Regions from separate parts of the Tenacibaculum sp. TB-56 genome, predicted to be linked through region 1. Evidence: riboswitches for the same ligand, from Rfam matches in the RefSeq annotation. Region 1 holds a riboswitch; the other holds the start of a gene.
What was found. A riboswitch is a leader RNA that binds a small molecule or an ion and turns the genes downstream of it on or off. The one in region 1 is predicted to bind cobalamin.
Positions count from the first base shown of each region.

Region 1 (9,194 bases):
GAAATATTGAAATTTCTCCTGAACAAGTTCGCGAAAAAGAAATCATTAAAGAAAAAAGAATTAAAGATGGCTATAAGTATTTGTTAGATAACAACGGTAACTATGTAAAGGATAGTTTAGGAAATAAAATAAAGGTAGATAAGTACAAAGTAATTCGTTGTAAATTATATCAATTTACACAATTTAAAAGCAGTAGAGTTAGTGGAGTTGTAAAGTATATTGATAACAGAACGAATCAATTAGTACAAAAGTTTCCTATTCAAAGTGAGTTTGTATTTGAGCACGTATATGCCGATTATGATGGTGACAAAAGAGCGTTAGAGACTTCTCTGTTAGATTTATTGAATGAAAGAGTAGTGAGTTTTCCATCTAACGAACAAATGGTATACGATACGGGTACCGACCTAAAACAGAAACTAAAACATATTATCACACGAAATAAGTTTAGAAATTAAAGAAAAGCTCCTGTAATCTACAGGTGTTTTTTAATTTTATAGCGATGGACTTATTCTCACAATTTAACGATGCTCCTAAAAACTTACTTCCGAAAGATGGAACGGTAAACTACTACGGAATTGTTTTGTCTAAGGAATTAGCAGACCATTATTACGAGGCTTTATTAAATTCCATTGAATGGCGTAACGATGAAGCTATTATTTTTGGTAAACGCATGGTAACCAAACGAAAAGTAGCTTGGTACGCAGAACAACCTTTTGAATATTCCTATTCTAACATTACGAAAACAGCCTTACCATTTACGAAAGAACTATTAGCGTTAAAAGAATTAGTTGAAAAAGAAACTGGCGAAACCTATAACTCTTGTTTATTGAATTTATACCACGATGGTTCTGAAGGAATGGCGTGGCATAGTGACGGAGAAAAAGATTTAAAAAAGAACGGAGCGATTGCTTCGCTGAGCTTTGGAGCAGAAAGACGTTTTGGTTTTAAACACAAACAAAGCAAAGAAACGGTGTATAAAGTGTTAGAACACGGTTCGTTATTGGTAATGAAAGACGAAACCCAAACCCATTGGTTGCACCGATTACCACTTACAAAAAAAGTCCACCGACCACGGGTGAACTTAACGTTTAGAACGATTGTGAGGTAGGGGTAGTTATTCTTCTTCTTCAAATCTTACGTCTGGATTAGCTATTGGTTTTAAATACTCTAATCTATCTTTAATATTATCCAAGTCAGTATATAATTCTTCAATTTCTCCTTTTATATTATATTCTTTATGAAATGAAAAAAGGTATTCAAGATAGTAGTTAATGTGGTAATGTTCTAAGTTAAGAGGAGGGTGAGAATTTATATAGCTTTTGAAACTTTTAGGTAAGTCACTTTGAATAAGGTGTTTTAAAATCTCTTTTTGAATAATATGCTCTTCATTAAAGTCATATTTTTGTGACATAAAAATTTTAAAAGCTTTTGATTGATAAGATATTTCATAAGTGAATATTCTCAATCTATGGCATTCATCTCTTACAATTTGATAGTATTCTTTACAAAATTTACCGATAGTTTTTCCTACAAATTTTTTAATGCGATAATCATTAGAAGAGCACCCTATCATTTCTGTTGAAATTTCAATATTAAGAAATTTTTCAATGAACTTTATTAAATCATGTTTTGCTTGATTAGGTTGATATACACTTTGCATTTGATACATTTCATACCTTGAGCTTTTGTAAAATTTTGTAAGTAAAGAAAGTAGTTCTTTATGAGGTTTTCCTAGGTTTATGTTTTTGTGTTTCTCTATTCGATTATTTAAATCATTATGATTATGAGAAATAAGGCTTTCTTCAAACTTTTCTTGATCAGTATTTTCGTTGTGCTCTAATAATACAATACATATTTTTTGAAGTCTTTCAATTCCAACAGAAATATTATATAAAAATTCAAAAGCTTCATCTTCATAATAGAAATGTTGCATTAAATCAAAACTATAAAGTCCATTATATATGAAGTTTCCAGAAATACTTAGTTCTGTTCCAAGTCTAAAGTTTTTCCAAAATTCTATAGGTGTAAAGTTCATAGCGTATAATATAAAAAGTAAAATCCAAATAAAATTTACTCTACCACTTTATAAAAAGTCAATTCATATTCTGGTAACAAATTAGGGTGCGTAATTTTTATCAAATCTTTTAACACCAAATCTGGTCGTACAGGAGAGAGTTCAAAGTAAATTAAACCACCTGTTTCTCCTTTGTTATGCCCAATAGAAAATATCTTATTATTGTTAAATGCATCAAACTCTTTGTAGTGAATGTTTGCAGTAGTTAACTGTTCTTTGGTAACATACAAGCCACAGTTAAACCAAAAATCAGCGTGCTGTCCTTTTTCCAATACACTTTCAAAATTAAGTTGTAAGCTACCCGTTCCGCTAGTTTCTTTCCATAGGTAATTAAGGTTTGCATCGTTAAAAAAGGTAGCAATGAAACTTTCACCAGCAGGAACATTCCAAACATCTTTAAACATACTTCCAGATAAAACCGTAGGTTGTTTATCACTGTTTTTAGCAATTTCTTTTGCTTTTAAGTACTCTGTTTCTATGTTGGTAAAAATACTGTCTGCTTTTTTTTCTTTTCCGTATAAAGCTCCGAAGAATTTAATCCATTCCGCTCTTCCTAAAGGCGTTTCTTCTAACCAATCACCATTAAAAATCACAGGAACTCCCGTTTTTTTGATGTTTTGGTACAGTTTTGTGTTTGGATGCAAAGCAAAACCAATAACTAACTCAGGCTCTAAATCAATTAGTTTTTCGGTATTCATATCTTGTTCCAAACCTAATTCAACAATATTACCTTGGTCAATTCTTTTTCTTGTTCTTTTTGAAGAAACATATTTGGTATGCGGAAAACCAACAATAGTGTTTTCAGCATTCAAAAGTTCCAACATTGGAACGTGCGTAGTGCTGGTAACCACCATTTTTTCTACAGGAACTTTAATTTTATTTTTAGAAAGATCGGTTTTATCGGTAAGCGTATAAGAATATAGGTCGTGCGAGCTTTGAAAAGCCTTTTTGATCACTAATTTTTTTACTCCGTTTTCTGAAATAATATCAAACCCCTTGGCATATTTTACAGTACTTTTAGCAGGTATTTTTTCGGTAGTTTTTTTAGTTTCTTGCTTACATTGTGTAAAGAATACAAATAAGGAAAGAATAAATAAATAACGTTTCATAGTAATTTTTTTTATAGGTGGAAAGTTAACGTATCTCCGTAGTTTAGTTTTAATTCAAATGATTTTTCCAACGGAATTTCATTCATATAAGCCCAAAGACTTCTCATTACTCCCGCATGGGTAACGAGCACAACTTTTTGATGGTTTTTGGTTTTTAATTCGGTTAAAAAATCGGTAGTTCTATTGTGTAAATCGATATAAGATTCTCCGTTTTTAGCAGGAGTTTTTACAAAATTGTTCATCCAAATATCGAGTTCTTTTTTATCAATATCGTTCCATTTTTGGAGTTCCCAATCACCAAAATCAAGTTCTTTCAATCGGTTGTCAAAAATTACGTTAGCTGAAAGTTTTTCAGCCAAAAGCTTACAACGTTGTAAGGGACTGCTGTAATACGTTACATCAGCATCGTTAACAGGAACTTTTTTTAGAATACTGCTCACTTCTTCTTCAAAATTAGTTGTTACGTCAATATCTGCTTGACCATAGCATATACCTTTGGCAATATCAGGTGTGGTATGTCGTACTAAAATAACTTCCATAAGGCGAGTAGGCTTAGATAAAAAACAATTTCAGCTACTTGTTGCAAAGCACCCGCGCAATCTCCTGTTTGACCTCCAATCCATTTTTTAAAAAAGTGTCCCATGTACAAATAGGTGAGTAATAAGGGAAGTAATACTAAAAATATCATTGGTTTTTGAAAGAAAAATAAGGGAACTATTCCGAAAATACCTGATATGAGTAGCGATTTACTACTCATTTGTTGGGTGGTTGGTTTTATTTTAGAACTGTCAATATCTCTTACATAGTCATGTGTATATAATAAAACCGTAGCGATAAATCGGCTAATACTGTGTCCTGAAATAATTACTAAAATTAAATTAACGGATAGATTTTGTAAATGATACAAAGCTAAAAACTTTATAGCTAGGATAAAGAGCAAACCGCTTACTCCGAAAGTTCCTAGTCTGGAATCTTTCATAATGGTTAAAATCTTTTCTTTGGTCCATCCGCCACCAAAACCATCACATACATCGGCAAATCCATCTTCATGAAAAGCTCCTGTAATCCAAATAGAACTAATCATACTGATTACAATAGCAATATCCGTAGGAAAAATGTAAGAAGAAGCGAAATAAGTTAGTGCAGCAATGCTTCCGACTACAATTCCTACTAAAGAAAAATAACGACTGCTTTTGTTGAGTATTTCAGGGGAATGATCTACCCATTTAGGACACGGAATTCGTGTGAAAAATAATACAGCAGTTAAAAAATAATGGATTTGTCTTTTTATCATAACTAGGCTTCGCTAACATTGGCACTTTTAAAAGTAGCCATTTCGTTTAAAAAGTTTACACTCGATTGAATAATAGGAAATGCAACCGCACAACCTGTGCCTTCACCTAAACGTAAGCCTAAATTTAAAAGAGGTTCAGCATTTAAGAATTCTAACATTTTTTGATGCCCTTGTTCTCCTGAATTATGACAGAAAACACAATAATCTAAAATATCAGATTCCATTGCATGAGCCGCTAATAGGGCAGCAGTAACAATAAAACCATCAATAAGCAAGGTCATTTTTAAGGAAGCAGCTTCTAACATAGCACCACACATCATTACAATTTCAAATCCACCAAAAGCAGCCAAGGCTTCCATAGGTGTTGAAATAGAATCGGCGTGTAACTTATAGACTTCACATAACGTGTCGATTTTTGTTTGTAGTCCTTTATCATCCACTCCAGTACCTCTACCAACACATTTTTCAATAGGTCTATTGGTAAAATAACTCATTAATAAAGCTCCAGATGAAGTGTTGCTAATTCCCATTTCACCAAAACCAATAACATTACAACCTTCACTATACACCTTTCTTACCAATTGTCTTCCTTTTTCTAAAGCTTCTTGGCATTGTTCTGAGGTCATAGCTTTAGTAGTGCTATAATCTTGTGTCCCTTTTGCTACTTTAGCATCGGTAAGTTGAGGATGTGCTTCAAAATCAGCATTTACACCAGCATCTATAATGTTTAAAAGAATGTTATTCTGTTTACAAAATACATTAATAGCAGCACCTCCTTGCAAAAAGTTAAACACCATTTGTTGCGTAACCTCTTGTGGGTATGGACTCACTTTTCCTGTGGTAGCAATTCCATGATCTCCTGCAAAAACCATAATTGTAGGTTTTGATAACACAGGGGTAGTGGTATTTTGAATTAACCCCACTTGCATGGCAATTTTTTCTAAAGTACCTAAAGCACCAATTGGTTTGGTTTTGAAGTTGATTTCTTCTTGAAGTTCGCTCTGTAAATCTTTTGATAAGGGAGTTATTGTTGTTATCATGTTTTATTTTAAAGATAAAGGAAGTCCAGATACCATAAAAATGGCTTTATCAGCTAGTTTAGCTATGTGTTGATTCGTCCAGCCTTGTAGTTGTGTGAATTTTCTTCCAGATTCAGAATTGGCATGTAGTCCCATACCAATTTCATTAGAAATGATGATAATATTAGCATCAATTTCCACCAACTTGTTGATTTCTTCTTTAGCAATTTTTAGTACCTTTTCAACATCATATTTTGTATCTACAAAGAAGTTTGTTAGCCATAGTGTAACACAATCAACAACTACGGTTTGTTTTTCAGAAATTACTTTACTTAACCATTTTTCTTCTTCAATAGTGGTCCAATGTTCGTCTCTATCAGAAACATGCCTGTCTACTCGTTGTTGAAAGTCTTCATCCCAAATACGAGAAGTAGCTAGGTAAATAGGAGTGTCAGATAAAGATTCGGCTAGCTTTTGAGCATAGCTACTTTTACCTGAGCGTTCACCTCCTGAGATATAATATATCATGAAATAGCATTTTATATTGACACAAAGATTGGAAAGATTTTTAATAAAAAACAAATTAAAATAGAGAACTGTTTATTTTTGCTTAACTAAAACCACGAATTATGACAGTATCTTCTTTTATGCCAGCAGTAACTCAGATGATTTATGACATGGGGTTACAAGATTATTTAAACGGAATTACTTTTGAGTGTCCAGAAGTAGCTTTACAAGAAAAAGAAGTAGCTGTTCGATATAAGTTAGAAGGAAAAGTGTTAACGAGTAAAGAAATAACGGCTATTTTTTCTAAAACCAAGGCAGAAGGGAAGACCTTGTATTATGTAGATGAACCTGTTTTAGAAAGTATAGCTCCTGATATTGTTTTTACACAAGATGTATGTGATGTTTGCCAGATAGATACAGAATCTGTGGCAAAATCAGTTTATAAATTACCTAAGGTTCCTGAATTAATTTCGATAACTCCCAACTCGTTAGAAGATGTTTTTGAGAATGCATTAACCATTGCAAAAGCTATGAAGCAGGAAGCAATAGGAGAGGCGTATGTAAGTGGATTGAAAAAGCGTATTTATGACATTGTAGATGTGCAACGTGAACACAGAATCCAATCGAAAAGTGTAATGTTATTAGAGTGGATTGATCCGTTGTTTAATTGCGGACACTGGATTCCTCATCAAATAGGGTATGCAGGTGGAATTGATTTGTTATCGCACCCATCAGGAGATAGTATTGTAATTTCTTGGGATAAAATTGTAAAATACGATCCAGAGGTATTGATTATCGCTCCATGTGGATACGGAATTGAGAGAACACTTGAAGATATGAAGTTTTTAGAAGAGAGAGAAGAATGGGCGTCTTTAAGAGCTGTAAAAAACAAACAAGTATATATTGCTGACTTTGCCATGTTTACACAATCTTCTGCAGGGACTTTAGTAGAAGGAATTGAATGTTTAGCAAAAATGATTCATCCAACTTATTATACACTACCAGAGAACTTAAAAACAAAATTCGCAAAATATCATGATTTGATGGTTGCTAATTTGTAAGAATACTATACATTTGCCGTGATTTTTGGTTTTTCTTTAATCATCTATTAAAGAGAATTAAAAGGGAATTCGGTGCAAAACCGAAGCTGTTCCCGCAACTGTAAGCTATTAAGCTTGTAACAATTACTCAAACCACTGTTTTTTAAATGGGAAGGTATGTTACAAGACGCAAGCCAGGAGACCTGCCAATTATTTTAATTTAATTAAAACTTTCGGGATAAAAGTTTGGTAGAATATGGCTAAAAAAGTATTTACATTTTTTTCTTTTTTTTATGTGCTTGTTCTGGTAGGACAAAATGATACAATTTCTTATCGATTAGATGAAGTTATTATCAATGCTACAAAAAAATTAAAAGAAAACTCTATAGGTCAGCATGTGGTTAGTCTTTCAGATTCTGTGTTGACAAGAAATATTGAGTCTTTTACTGATTTAATAAGATACAATTCATCAATTTATTTAAAGGAGTACGGAAAAGGAGGTACAAGTTCTGTAAGCTTTAGAGGTACAAGTGCTTCCAATACAGCTGTTGTATGGAACGGAATCAATATAAATTCTATAAATAATGGTCAAACAGGATTTAATTCTTTAACAGTAAGCTTAAATGACGCAATTGATGTAAGAAAAGGAGGAGGAAGTATAGAATATGGTTCAGGAGCAATAGGAGGAACGGTGCATTTAAATGATGTTTTAAATTATACAGAAGAGTTTAAAGTAAATAATCAATTTGTACTAACAGGAGGGAGTTACAATACATTCAATTCTCTTTTTAAGTCAAAAATCTCCAATTCAAAGTATAGTATAGGAGTGGGAGTTTCTAGAAATTCTTCAGAAAACGATTTTAAATTGTTCGATTCTAAGTACAGAAATACCAATGGAGCTTATGAAAACTATGGAATTAACTTAGGTTTCGGTTATAAATTCAATAATCAATCTGAATTAAAATTTTATAGTACAAGTTTTTCTGGCGAGCGTCATTTCTCAGGAACATTACCTAATCCAACTTCAGCAAGAGAAAAATATATAGACTCTAACCAAAGAAACTTATTGGTGTATGGTTTTAAAAAAGGAAAGTTAGAGCAAGAAATTAAGCTAGCATATTTAACACAGAAGTATCAATATTTCTCTAATAAATTTTCTGATAATTTTAATTATGGAAAATCGAGAAGAGTAATAGCATCGTACAACCTGAACTATAAACTTCCTAGAATTAAAGCAAAGATTTCGTCTTTTTCAGAGTATGAATCTGCTTTTGGTAGTACAGATGTAATTAAAGAGAAAAATAGAGAACAGTTTTCTCAGTATCTTGTTTATACACAAGATATACATAAAAAAATCTCTTTTAATGTTAAGTTAAGAAAGGATTTTAATTCTGATTATAAGGTTCCGTTTGTTTATGCTGCTGGCATAAAAGTAACACCTATTTCAAAATGGTATGTAAGAGTTAACGGATCGAAAAATTATAGAGTACCAACATATAACGACTTGTTTTGGCCAGGGCAAGGAAATGAAAATTTAATCCCAGAAACCTCTATTCAAGGAGAGGTAGGGTTAGGCTACTCAAACAAAGGTTTAAACTTTGATGTTGGAGCTTATATGATTAATACAGAAGATAAAATTGTATGGACTCCTTCTGGCGATCCAAACAGACCAGGAGTTTGGACTCCAATCAATTTAAATGAAACTCAGAACAAAGGTATAGAAGCTAGTTTGAGTTATAAAGTTCAAATAGGAGAATATAAATTTAATGCAAGCTCTAATTACTCTTATGTTTTAGCGAAAGACAGCGAGACAGACAAGTATTTAACTTTTGTGCCTAAACATTTGTTGAATAATAACTTATCGGTAAACTATAAAAAAGTGAATTTGTTTGCTCAGTCACTTTTTAATGGAACTGTGTATACTACAGAAGACAATTCTAATGATTTTGTTGTTCCTAGCTTTTTTATAGTTAATGTGGGGACTGAGTATGAAATCCTTCAAACTCAAAAAAAACAATTACTATTAGGTATTAAGGTAAACAATGTATTAGGAGAGAAGTATATGGTTATGCCTAGGAGGCCTATGCCACAAAGAAATTTTAACATAAACATCAATTATAAATTTTAACAAATGAAAATAACTAAATTATT
Region 1 is NZ_CM201367.1:2,411,150-2,420,343, forward strand. Features, by position in the region: gene AC3VI6_RS11550 (tetratricopeptide repeat protein) at 1-455, shown strand, start outside; gene AC3VI6_RS11555 (alpha-ketoglutarate-dependent dioxygenase AlkB family protein) at 500-1,108, shown strand; gene AC3VI6_RS11560 (hypothetical protein) at 1,115-2,035, opposite strand; gene AC3VI6_RS11565 (ABC transporter substrate-binding protein) at 2,071-3,183, opposite strand; gene cobC (alpha-ribazole phosphatase) at 3,195-3,722, opposite strand; gene AC3VI6_RS11575 (adenosylcobinamide-GDP ribazoletransferase) at 3,707-4,477, opposite strand; gene cobT (nicotinate-nucleotide--dimethylbenzimidazole phosphoribosyltransferase) at 4,480-5,517, opposite strand; gene AC3VI6_RS11585 (bifunctional adenosylcobinamide kinase/adenosylcobinamide-phosphate guanylyltransferase) at 5,521-6,024, opposite strand; gene AC3VI6_RS11590 (ABC transporter substrate-binding protein) at 6,126-7,064, shown strand; cobalamin riboswitch at 7,074-7,268, shown strand; gene AC3VI6_RS11595 (TonB-dependent receptor plug domain-containing protein) at 7,300-9,171, shown strand; gene AC3VI6_RS11600 (YncE family protein) at 9,175-9,194, shown strand, end outside.

Region 2 (9,194 bases), 890 kb from region 1:
CCAAATGCTTTTTTAATTTTACCTTGTAAAGTCAAGTTTAAGTAGTTGTTAGTTTAGTGGATGTTTCCGTCGTAGTCTAGCTTTAAGTTTTTCTTATCCCCATCTTTTCTTATTTGAACTTTAAAGACTTGTTTAGCTTTCCTGTCATCTCTGTAGGTAACAAGAAATATGTCTTTATGTATAATCCATCCAGGATATTTGTTGTTAATAGCGTCTCTAACTGTTTTTGGAAGTAGAATGTTTTTATAACGCTCTATAGAACTCATGATTTTTCCGTTAGAATCATAAGTAGCAGTAATTAACCCTGAGGTTCCTCCTTCTTTTTTGGTCTTAAAAATAACTTCATAAGCCTCAAACTCTCTGTCGAATATAGGTAACTCTGTAATGTCATACCTAGCTGCTTCGTTTTGTAAGTTTACAACTAATTCAGGTGTGTCTTCATGTTGAACTTCTTTAAGATAACTTAAATTTAAAGGTTTAATGGTAACGGGTTCTAAAATAATGTTCTTTTGAACATCATTTTGGGAATAAACTAGGCTGGTAAGACCTAGAAAAAGTAAACCAAATACTAATTTTTTCATGGTGCTAAGTTTTATGGTTAAATAATTAATTAAGGAGTGTGAGCAATGGTTAATTTAAGGGTGTAACAAAATTAAGGACTAGGCTTAGATAGGAATATTAAAATTGTTCATTTTACTATTAAAAATGATTAAAGAGGAAGTTTTAAAATAAGGTTTAACAAAGTATTAAGATTGGTAAAAAAGAAAAATCTCGCCTAAGCGAGATTTTTACACAACTAAAATTTAAACTAAGATATTTCTTAGTAAGCGTCTTCGTGTACAGCTTTAATAGCTCTACCTGAAGGTTCGTTTTGGTTTTGAAAGCTTTCATCCCAAGCTAGTGCTGTAGGGGTGCTACATGCAATAGATGGTACTGAAGGTACCGTTAAAGCAGCAGCCTCGCTAGGGAAATGCTCTTCGAAAATTGAACGGTAGTAATATTCTTCTTTTGCTCTAGGTGTTTGAGTAGGGAAACGGTGTGCAGCGTTTTCCATCATTTCATCGGTAACGGCGGTTTCAACTACTTGTTTTAAAGTATCAATCCAGTTATAGCCAACTCCGTCAGAGAATTGTTCTTTTTGTCTCCAAGCTACTTCTTTTGGTAAATAACTTTCAAAGGCTTTACGTAATACCCATTTTTCCATACGTTCTCCGTTGATCATTTTGTCTTCAGGGTTAATACGCATTGCAACATCCATAAATTCTTTATCTAAGAACGGAACACGTCCTTCAATTCCCCAAGCCATTAAACTTTTGTTGGCACGTAAACAATCGTACTGATATAACTTATCTAATTTTCGTACTGTTTCTTTATGGAATTCTTCAGCATCTGGTGCTTTGTGGAAGTATAAATAACCTCCAAAAAGTTCGTCAGCGCCTTCACCAGATAAGACCATTTTTATTCCCATTGATTTAATTACACGAGCCATTAAATACATAGGCGTAGAAGCGCGAACAGTAGTGATGTCATAAGTTTCTAAGTTGTAGATTACATCTTTTATAGCATCCAACCCTTCTTGAATGGTAAAGGTAATTTCATGATGAATAGTGCCTATATGTTCTGATACCTTTTTTGCAGCAGCCAAATCAGGAGATCCGTCTAATCCCACAGAAAATGAATGTAGTTGCGGATACCATGCAGCATCTTTATCATCTGATTCTATACGTTTAGCAGCATATTTTTTAGCAATAGCTGAGGTGATAGAAGAATCTAGTCCTCCAGATAATAAAACTCCGTAAGGTACATCACTCATTAATTGACGGTGAACTGCGGCTTCTAAAGCATCACGTACTTCATCAATAGATGTTTGGTTATCTTTAACAGCTTCATACTCCATCCAATCACGAGAATACCATCTTTGTAATCCATCTTCACGAGTGTAATAATGTCCAGGAGGAAAAACTTCAATTTTGTTACAAACTCCCTCTAAAGCTTTAAGCTCAGAAGCAACATAAAAAGTTCCGTGTTTATCCCATCCCATATATAAAGGAATGATTCCCATATGGTCACGAGCTACTAAATATTCGTCGGTCATAGAGTCGTATACTGCAAAACCGAAAATTCCGTTTAGGTCGTCTAAAAACTCAACACCTTTTTCTTTGTATAAAGCTAAGATAACTTCGCAATCAGATTGTGTTAAGAATTCGTGTTGTTGTTTTAACTGTTTTCTAATCTCTTTGTGGTTGTATATTTCTCCATTAGCAGCTAACACAAATCTACGGTCGTAACTAAATAGAGGTTGTTGTCCTGAAGCAGGATCAACAATAGCTAGTCGCTCGTGAGCCATTATTGCTTTTTCATCACTATAAATACCACTCCAATCTGGACCTCTATGACGAACTTTTTTAGCCATTTCTAAAATTTGAGGTCTTAATATATCTGAAGGTTGTTTTAAATCAAACGCACATACAATTCCACACATAATTTCTGTTTTTAATTAATTATTGCAATGCAAATAAACTAATCATGTTGTTTTGTGTAAATGATATTTTTATTTTCAGTTTTAATTTTAAACTTAAAACTAAAAAATAAGGGTTATTTGTAATTGTTTTTTAAGATAAAAGTTATTGTTGTTTGATTTTTTTAGCAAAAGGTTGATGTGTATAAAGTTAGGTTGAAGAAGTAAGACAGATACAGATTATTATTGTTAAAGTTTATGATTCTTTAGCTAGACTAAAATATATTTGCCGCGGTTTTTCTTTGAAGAAAAGAAAATTAAAAGGGAATTAGGTGAAAATCCTAAACTGTACCCGCAACTGTAAGCTACGTCTATTTTAAGTAGATACTTATTATTTCTTACACCACTGTTTTTTTACGGGAAGGTAGTAATAAGATGTTAGTCAGGAGACCTGCCAAAATTTTATTTGTTGTTGTCCTTTCGGGATTAAGAGGATGAACAATAATACACACAAGCATTTAAAAAGTTTAATGTTTGGAAGTGTTTTTATTTTCTGAAATTTTAAATTAATTATAAAGATGATACGTATATACAGTATTGCATTGTTATGTCTATTTATGACATTTTTTTCTTGTTCAAGTGATTCAACAGAACATGAACCAACTCCAATTTATGATAATTCTTTTATTGTAGGTTATGAAGGTGAAGGAACAGTAATTGGGCACTTAGATGAAGATCAGATTTATACACCTAATGTGTATGAATCGTTAAATAAAAACACAATTTCTTTTTCAGAATATGAAAGCAAACTATTTACAGTATCACAATCAGGTCCTGATTTTGTTACAAAATTTGATTTGCAAAATTTAGCTGTAGAAAAAGTAGTAACAACTTCCGCAGTTACTGATCCTTCGTATTTAACAATGTTTTCTGAAACTGAAGGGTTAATGATTTCAACTGCTGGAAGTGGAAGAAGCAAAACATACAGTTTGTCATTTTTCAATATAAATGAAGGCATAAAAGATAAAATAGAAGGAATTTCAGATAAGGTATTGTTTTCTAAGTCGGGACTTTTAGTAGATGGTGAAAATATGTTAATTGCTGACGATAAAGAGTTGAAAGTATTAAACCTTAAAGATAGGTCATTAAAAACAGCAGTAACATTTGAAGATGTTATTTCAGGAATTTTAAAAGATAAGAACAACCAAATTTGGGTTGGAACTGAAAAAAGAGTAGGAGAAAAAGCACAATTTGTAAGTCTTGCTAATGATTATTCTGTAGCAGAAACAGTTACTCTAGATGGGGTTAATTTGTATAAAACAAGCATGCTTACAATGAACTCTTCAAGTAATACTATTTATTGGGTTGAGGTGAATACAGGTTCAATTCATCGGTTTAATACAGAGAGTAAAGAAGCAACAGAGTTTGTAAACCCGATGATGGATGGAGTGATGCTTACTACCATCGTAAGAGAGCATCCTACAACAGGAAAAATATATGTTTTAGGAGCAGAAGATTTTTTTGATACAGATAAAAGTATGTTAGTAATTTATAACGATGATACTTCTGTTTTTAAAACGGTAAAAGGAGTAGGGAATTCACCTATAGATATATTCTTTTCTAAAGAAGATTTTTCAATTAACTAATTTGCTTTTTGTTACGAGCTAATTTTTTTAATCTAAAAAAATTTGTCAATTCAAAATCACTTTATACATTTGTGCCATAATGATGAATCAACAATTAAATAACTGGTGGTGGAAAACTCATAACTTACGTTAGTGAGACCATCTTGTTATATCTATAATACAACGAAAAGGCTTATCTCATGATAAGCCTTTTTTGTTTTTATACATCAAAAACTAAAATGAAAAAAATAAAATTTAAAACGATAGCAAAAAAACAATTGGCAGATATGGTTACGCCAGTAAGTTTGTACTTAAGAACAAGAGATAAGTATGCAAATAGTTTGCTGTTAGAAAGTTCTGATTATCACAGTAAAGAAAATAGCTATTCATTTTTATGTATAGAACCTTTGGTGACAATTAAGGCAGAAAATGATGAACTGTTATTGTTTTATAAAAAAGAAGAAAAGAAAAGAGAATCTATACAAAGAGATTTTTATGAAAAGTTTGATGTATACAGTAATTTGATTGAAGTAGATTGTTCAGAAGAAATCAAATCATTCAACGGACTGTATGGGTACACCACTTTTGATGCGGTTCAATATTTTGAAACCATAAAGTTTAACTCAAAAAAATCGCCTTCTAATATCCCATTATTACAATACAGTTTTTTCCGATTTATTGTGGCTATCAATCATTTTAAAAATGAAATGATTTTGATAGAAAACATACCAGAAGGAGAAGAGTCTCGATTATCAGAAATTGAAAACTTGGTAAATTCTCAATCGTTTGCTCAATATGATTTTACTTTTCAAGGAGAAGAAACTTCTAACATTACAGATGAAGAATTTAAGCAGAATGTAGTAAAAGCAAAAGAACACTGCAAGAGAGGAGATGTTTTTCAGTTGGTGTTATCACGTCAATTTCAACAACAGTTTAGAGGGGATGAATTTAATGTGTATAGAGCTTTGCGTTCCATTAATCCGTCACCTTATTTATTCTATTTTGATTACGGAAGTTTTAAGTTGATGGGGTCTTCACCAGAAGCACAAATTAAAATTGATGAAGGTCAGGCAGTAATCAATCCAATTGCAGGAACTTTCAGAAGGACAGGAGATGATGAGAAAGATAGAAAGTTAGCGAAAGAGTTGGCGAATGATCCAAAGGAAAATGCAGAACATGTAATGCTGGTTGATTTAGCACGAAACGATTTAAGTAAACACGCCACTAACGTAACTGTGGAAACCTATAAAGAAGTACAGTATTTTAGTCATGTAATTCATTTGGTGTCAACAGTGACAGGAAAGATTACAGGAAATCCGATAGAAATTGTAGGAGATACGTTTCCTGCAGGAACATTAAGTGGAGCTCCAAAATACAAAGCCATGGAATTAATTGATACCTATGAAAATCAAACTCGTGGATTTTATGGTGGATGTGTAGGGTTTATCGGTTTAAACGGAAATGTAAATCAAGCCATTGCGATTCGTTCTTTTGTGAGTAAAAATAATACTTTGTTTTATCAAGCAGGAGCAGGAATTGTAATTAATTCAAAAGAAGAAAACGAACTACAAGAAGTAAATAACAAATTAGCAGCATTAAAAAAAGCATTAGTGTTAGCAGAAAACATATAAGTATAAAAGTTGAATGTTTATAAAGTAAAAAGTTGTAATTATATAAAACTTGATAAACTTTCAACATTCAAACTTTAAAAACTAACAACATGAACATACTAATTTTAGATAATTACGACTCATTTACCTACAATCTGGTACATTATGTAGAAGATATCACAGGAAAGTTACCTGATGTATATCGTAATGATGAAATTTCTGTTGAAGAAATTAAAAATTATGATGCTATTATTCTTTCGCCAGGACCAGGAATTCCTGATGAAGCAGGTATTTTAAAAGAAACCATAAAAACGTATGCAGGTAAAATTCCAATTTTTGGAGTCTGTTTAGGTTTGCAAGCAATTACTGAAGTTTTTGGAGGCGAGCTAGAAAATTTAAATGAGGTTTTTCACGGAGTTGCTACAGAAATGAAAGTAACTAAAAGCGATACAGTCACTTTTAAAGATATTCCAGAAACATTTGAAGCAGCTCGTTACCATTCGTGGATTGCTTCTCATACTAATTTTCCAGAGGAATTAGAGGTGACAGCAATTGATGAAGATGGAGGAATTATGGCATTACGTCATAAAGAGTTTGCCATTGAAGCAGTACAGTTTCATCCAGAAAGCATTTTAACTCCAGATGGAAAAAAGATGCTTCAGAATTTTATTGCTTTTGCCGAAAGCCAAAAGCCAAAAGCTTAAAGCCATTGACATGAAAAAAATACTAAACACCCTATTTGAACAAAAACGATTGACTAAAGAACAATCGAAAGAAGTATTGATAAACATCGCACAAGAAAAATACAATGCTTCACAAATAGCTGCATTTATTACCGTGTTTTTAATGCGTCCGGTTTCAGTAGATGAATTATCAGGATTTAGAGAAGCTTTGTTGGAGTTAGCGATTAAAGTAGATTTATCTGATTTTAATACCATTGATTTGTGTGGAACAGGAGGTGATGGAAAAAACACCTTCAACATTTCAACATTAACTTCATTTATTGTTGCAGGAACAGGGAATAAAGTTGCAAAACATGGAAATTATGGAGTTTCTTCAGCTTCAGGATCATCCAATATGTTGGAGTTTTTAGGGTACAACTTTACAAACGATGAGTCAACTTTAAAGCGTCAGTTAGACGAAGCAAACATTTGTTTTTTACACGCTCCGTTATTTCACCCAGCGATGAAGGTAGTAGCCCCAATCCGTAGAGAATTAGGAGTAAAAACATTTTTTAACATGCTAGGTCCTTTGGTAAATCCGAGTCAACCTCAAAATCAATTGGTAGGTGTGTTTAATTTAGAAGTGGCTAGAGTGTATAATTATATGTTGCAACAATCCAATACAAATTATGGAGTAGTACATGCATTAGACGGATATGATGAAATTTCATTAACAGGAGATTTTAAATTGTTTACTAAAGAAGCAGAGCAACAAGTTTCTCCATTTGATTTAGGACAAAAGCAAATTGCTCCATCCGATATTTTTGGGGGCAATACAGTTAAAGAAGCTGCCGAAATATTTGTAAATATTATAAATGGAAAAGGAACAGAAGCACAGAATAATGTTGTGTTGACAAATGCTGCCTTTGCCTTAAAAACTATTGATAAACATAAGAGTTTTGAAGTTGCTTTTGAAGAGGCAAAAGATTCGTTGTTAGGATTAAAAGCAAAAGAATGTTTACATTCTTTAATTACGAATAACTAATTCATAATTAAAAAATCATAATTTATAATTGAGATGACAATACTAGATAAAATCACTGAATTTAAAAAAAGGGAAGTAGCAAAAATAAAAGCTGAGGTTCCAGTTAAAAAATTAGTGGAAAGTCCGAATTTTAAAAGACAGCCAATTTCACTAAAAAAATCATTGTTGGATCCGTATTCAACAGGAATTATAGCAGAATTTAAACGTCAATCACCTTCTAAGGGAATTATCAACGATAAAGCTACGGTTTCTGAAGTTGTTGAAGGATATTTAGATGCTAACGTTGCAGCATTATCAATTTTAACAGATACCTCATTTTTTGGAGGTACCATGGCAGATTTGATGGAAGCAAGAACGATTAATGAGCAGAAACCTATTTTAAGAAAAGATTTTATTGTTGATGGATTTCAAATAGTAGAAGCCAAAGCTATTGGTGCTGATGTAATTTTACTAATAGCTACTTGCTTAACAGCACAAGAGTTAAAAAACTACGGACAATTAGCTCATGATTTAGGTTTAGAGGTATTGTATGAAGTGCATACCCAAGAGGATTTGGATAAGATAGGGAGTTTAGATAACAAGATTATAGGAATCAATAATCGTAACCTAAAAACATTTGAGGTTGACTTAGAAAATTCGATAGCATTAGCAAGTCAAATTCCTACAAGTGCGATAAAAGTTTCTGAAAGTGGAATTTCTAATCCAAGAATAATTACAGGGTTAAAAGAATACGATTTTCAAGGTTTTTTAATAGGAGAAAACTTTATGAAAACAGAAAATCCAGGTCAAGCATGTCAAGAGTTTATTAATCAAATACGATAAAAGCCCACCCCAACCCTCCCAAAGGGAGGGAGTATAAAGAAAAACAAGATATAATGAAAACTAAGTTAGGAGATAAGCATAAGAATCTACAGTGTCCCCCTTCGGGGGCTCGGGGGCTTAAAGTTTGTGGAATGAAGTTCATAGAAAATATTCAGCAAGTAGCTGAATTACAACCTGATTATTTAGGGTTTATTTTCTATGAAAAATCACCAAGAAATTTTGAAGGAATTATTCCTGATTTACCTAAAGGAATTAAGAAAGTTGGTGTTTTTGTTAATGAGTATGTAGAAATAGTAGTTTCATTGATAGAAGAATATAAACTGGATGCAATTCAGCTACATGGAGATGAAACTGTTGAGTATATCAAGCAACTAAAAGAAGGGCTACGTCAAGCTGATCTTGATTCAGCTTCTCATAAGAAGAATCCGAGACAAGTTAGGAATGATGTAGAAATTATTAAGGTGTTTGGTGTCAAAGATGAGTTCAATTTTGAAACCTTAAAACCTTATGAGGAAGTGGTTGATTACTTTTTGTTTGATACCAAAGGGAAAGAACGAGGTGGGAATGGAATAACATTCAATTGGCAAATTTTGGAAGATTATAATTCAACAAAACCTTACTTTTTAAGTGGAGGAATAGGTTTAGAAGAAATAGACGAATTACAATCGTTTTTTAAAAGAGAAGCCTCTCAATATTGTTACGCCATTGATGTAAATAGCAAGTTTGAGACAAAACCAGGAGTAAAATCAGTAGAAAAATTACAGAAGTTTAAGGCATTTTACCAAGAACTTACAGCTAAAAGCTAATCATATGAAATTTCAACCAGACAATAACGGTTATTATGGGCAATTTGGAGGAGCATTTATTCCTGAATTATTGTACCCAAACGTAAAAGAATTAGAAGATAATTATATACAAATTATAGAATCTGAAGAGTTTCAAACAGCATACAAAGACTTGTTGAAGCATTAT
Region 2 is NZ_CM201367.1:536,370-545,563, reverse strand. Features, by position in the region: gene AC3VI6_RS02620 (hypothetical protein) at 54-581, opposite strand; gene asnB (asparagine synthase B) at 821-2,482, opposite strand; cobalamin riboswitch at 2,734-2,931, shown strand; gene AC3VI6_RS02610 (hypothetical protein) at 3,076-4,104, shown strand; gene AC3VI6_RS02605 (anthranilate synthase component I family protein) at 4,323-5,714, shown strand; gene AC3VI6_RS02600 (anthranilate synthase component II) at 5,804-6,397, shown strand; gene trpD (anthranilate phosphoribosyltransferase) at 6,408-7,400, shown strand; gene trpC (indole-3-glycerol phosphate synthase TrpC) at 7,434-8,222, shown strand; gene AC3VI6_RS02585 (phosphoribosylanthranilate isomerase) at 8,354-9,028, shown strand; gene trpB (tryptophan synthase subunit beta) at 9,033-9,194, shown strand, end outside.
Region 2: another riboswitch for cobalamin. It lies ahead of AC3VI6_RS02610 (hypothetical protein); the one in region 1 lies ahead of AC3VI6_RS11595 (TonB-dependent receptor plug domain-containing protein).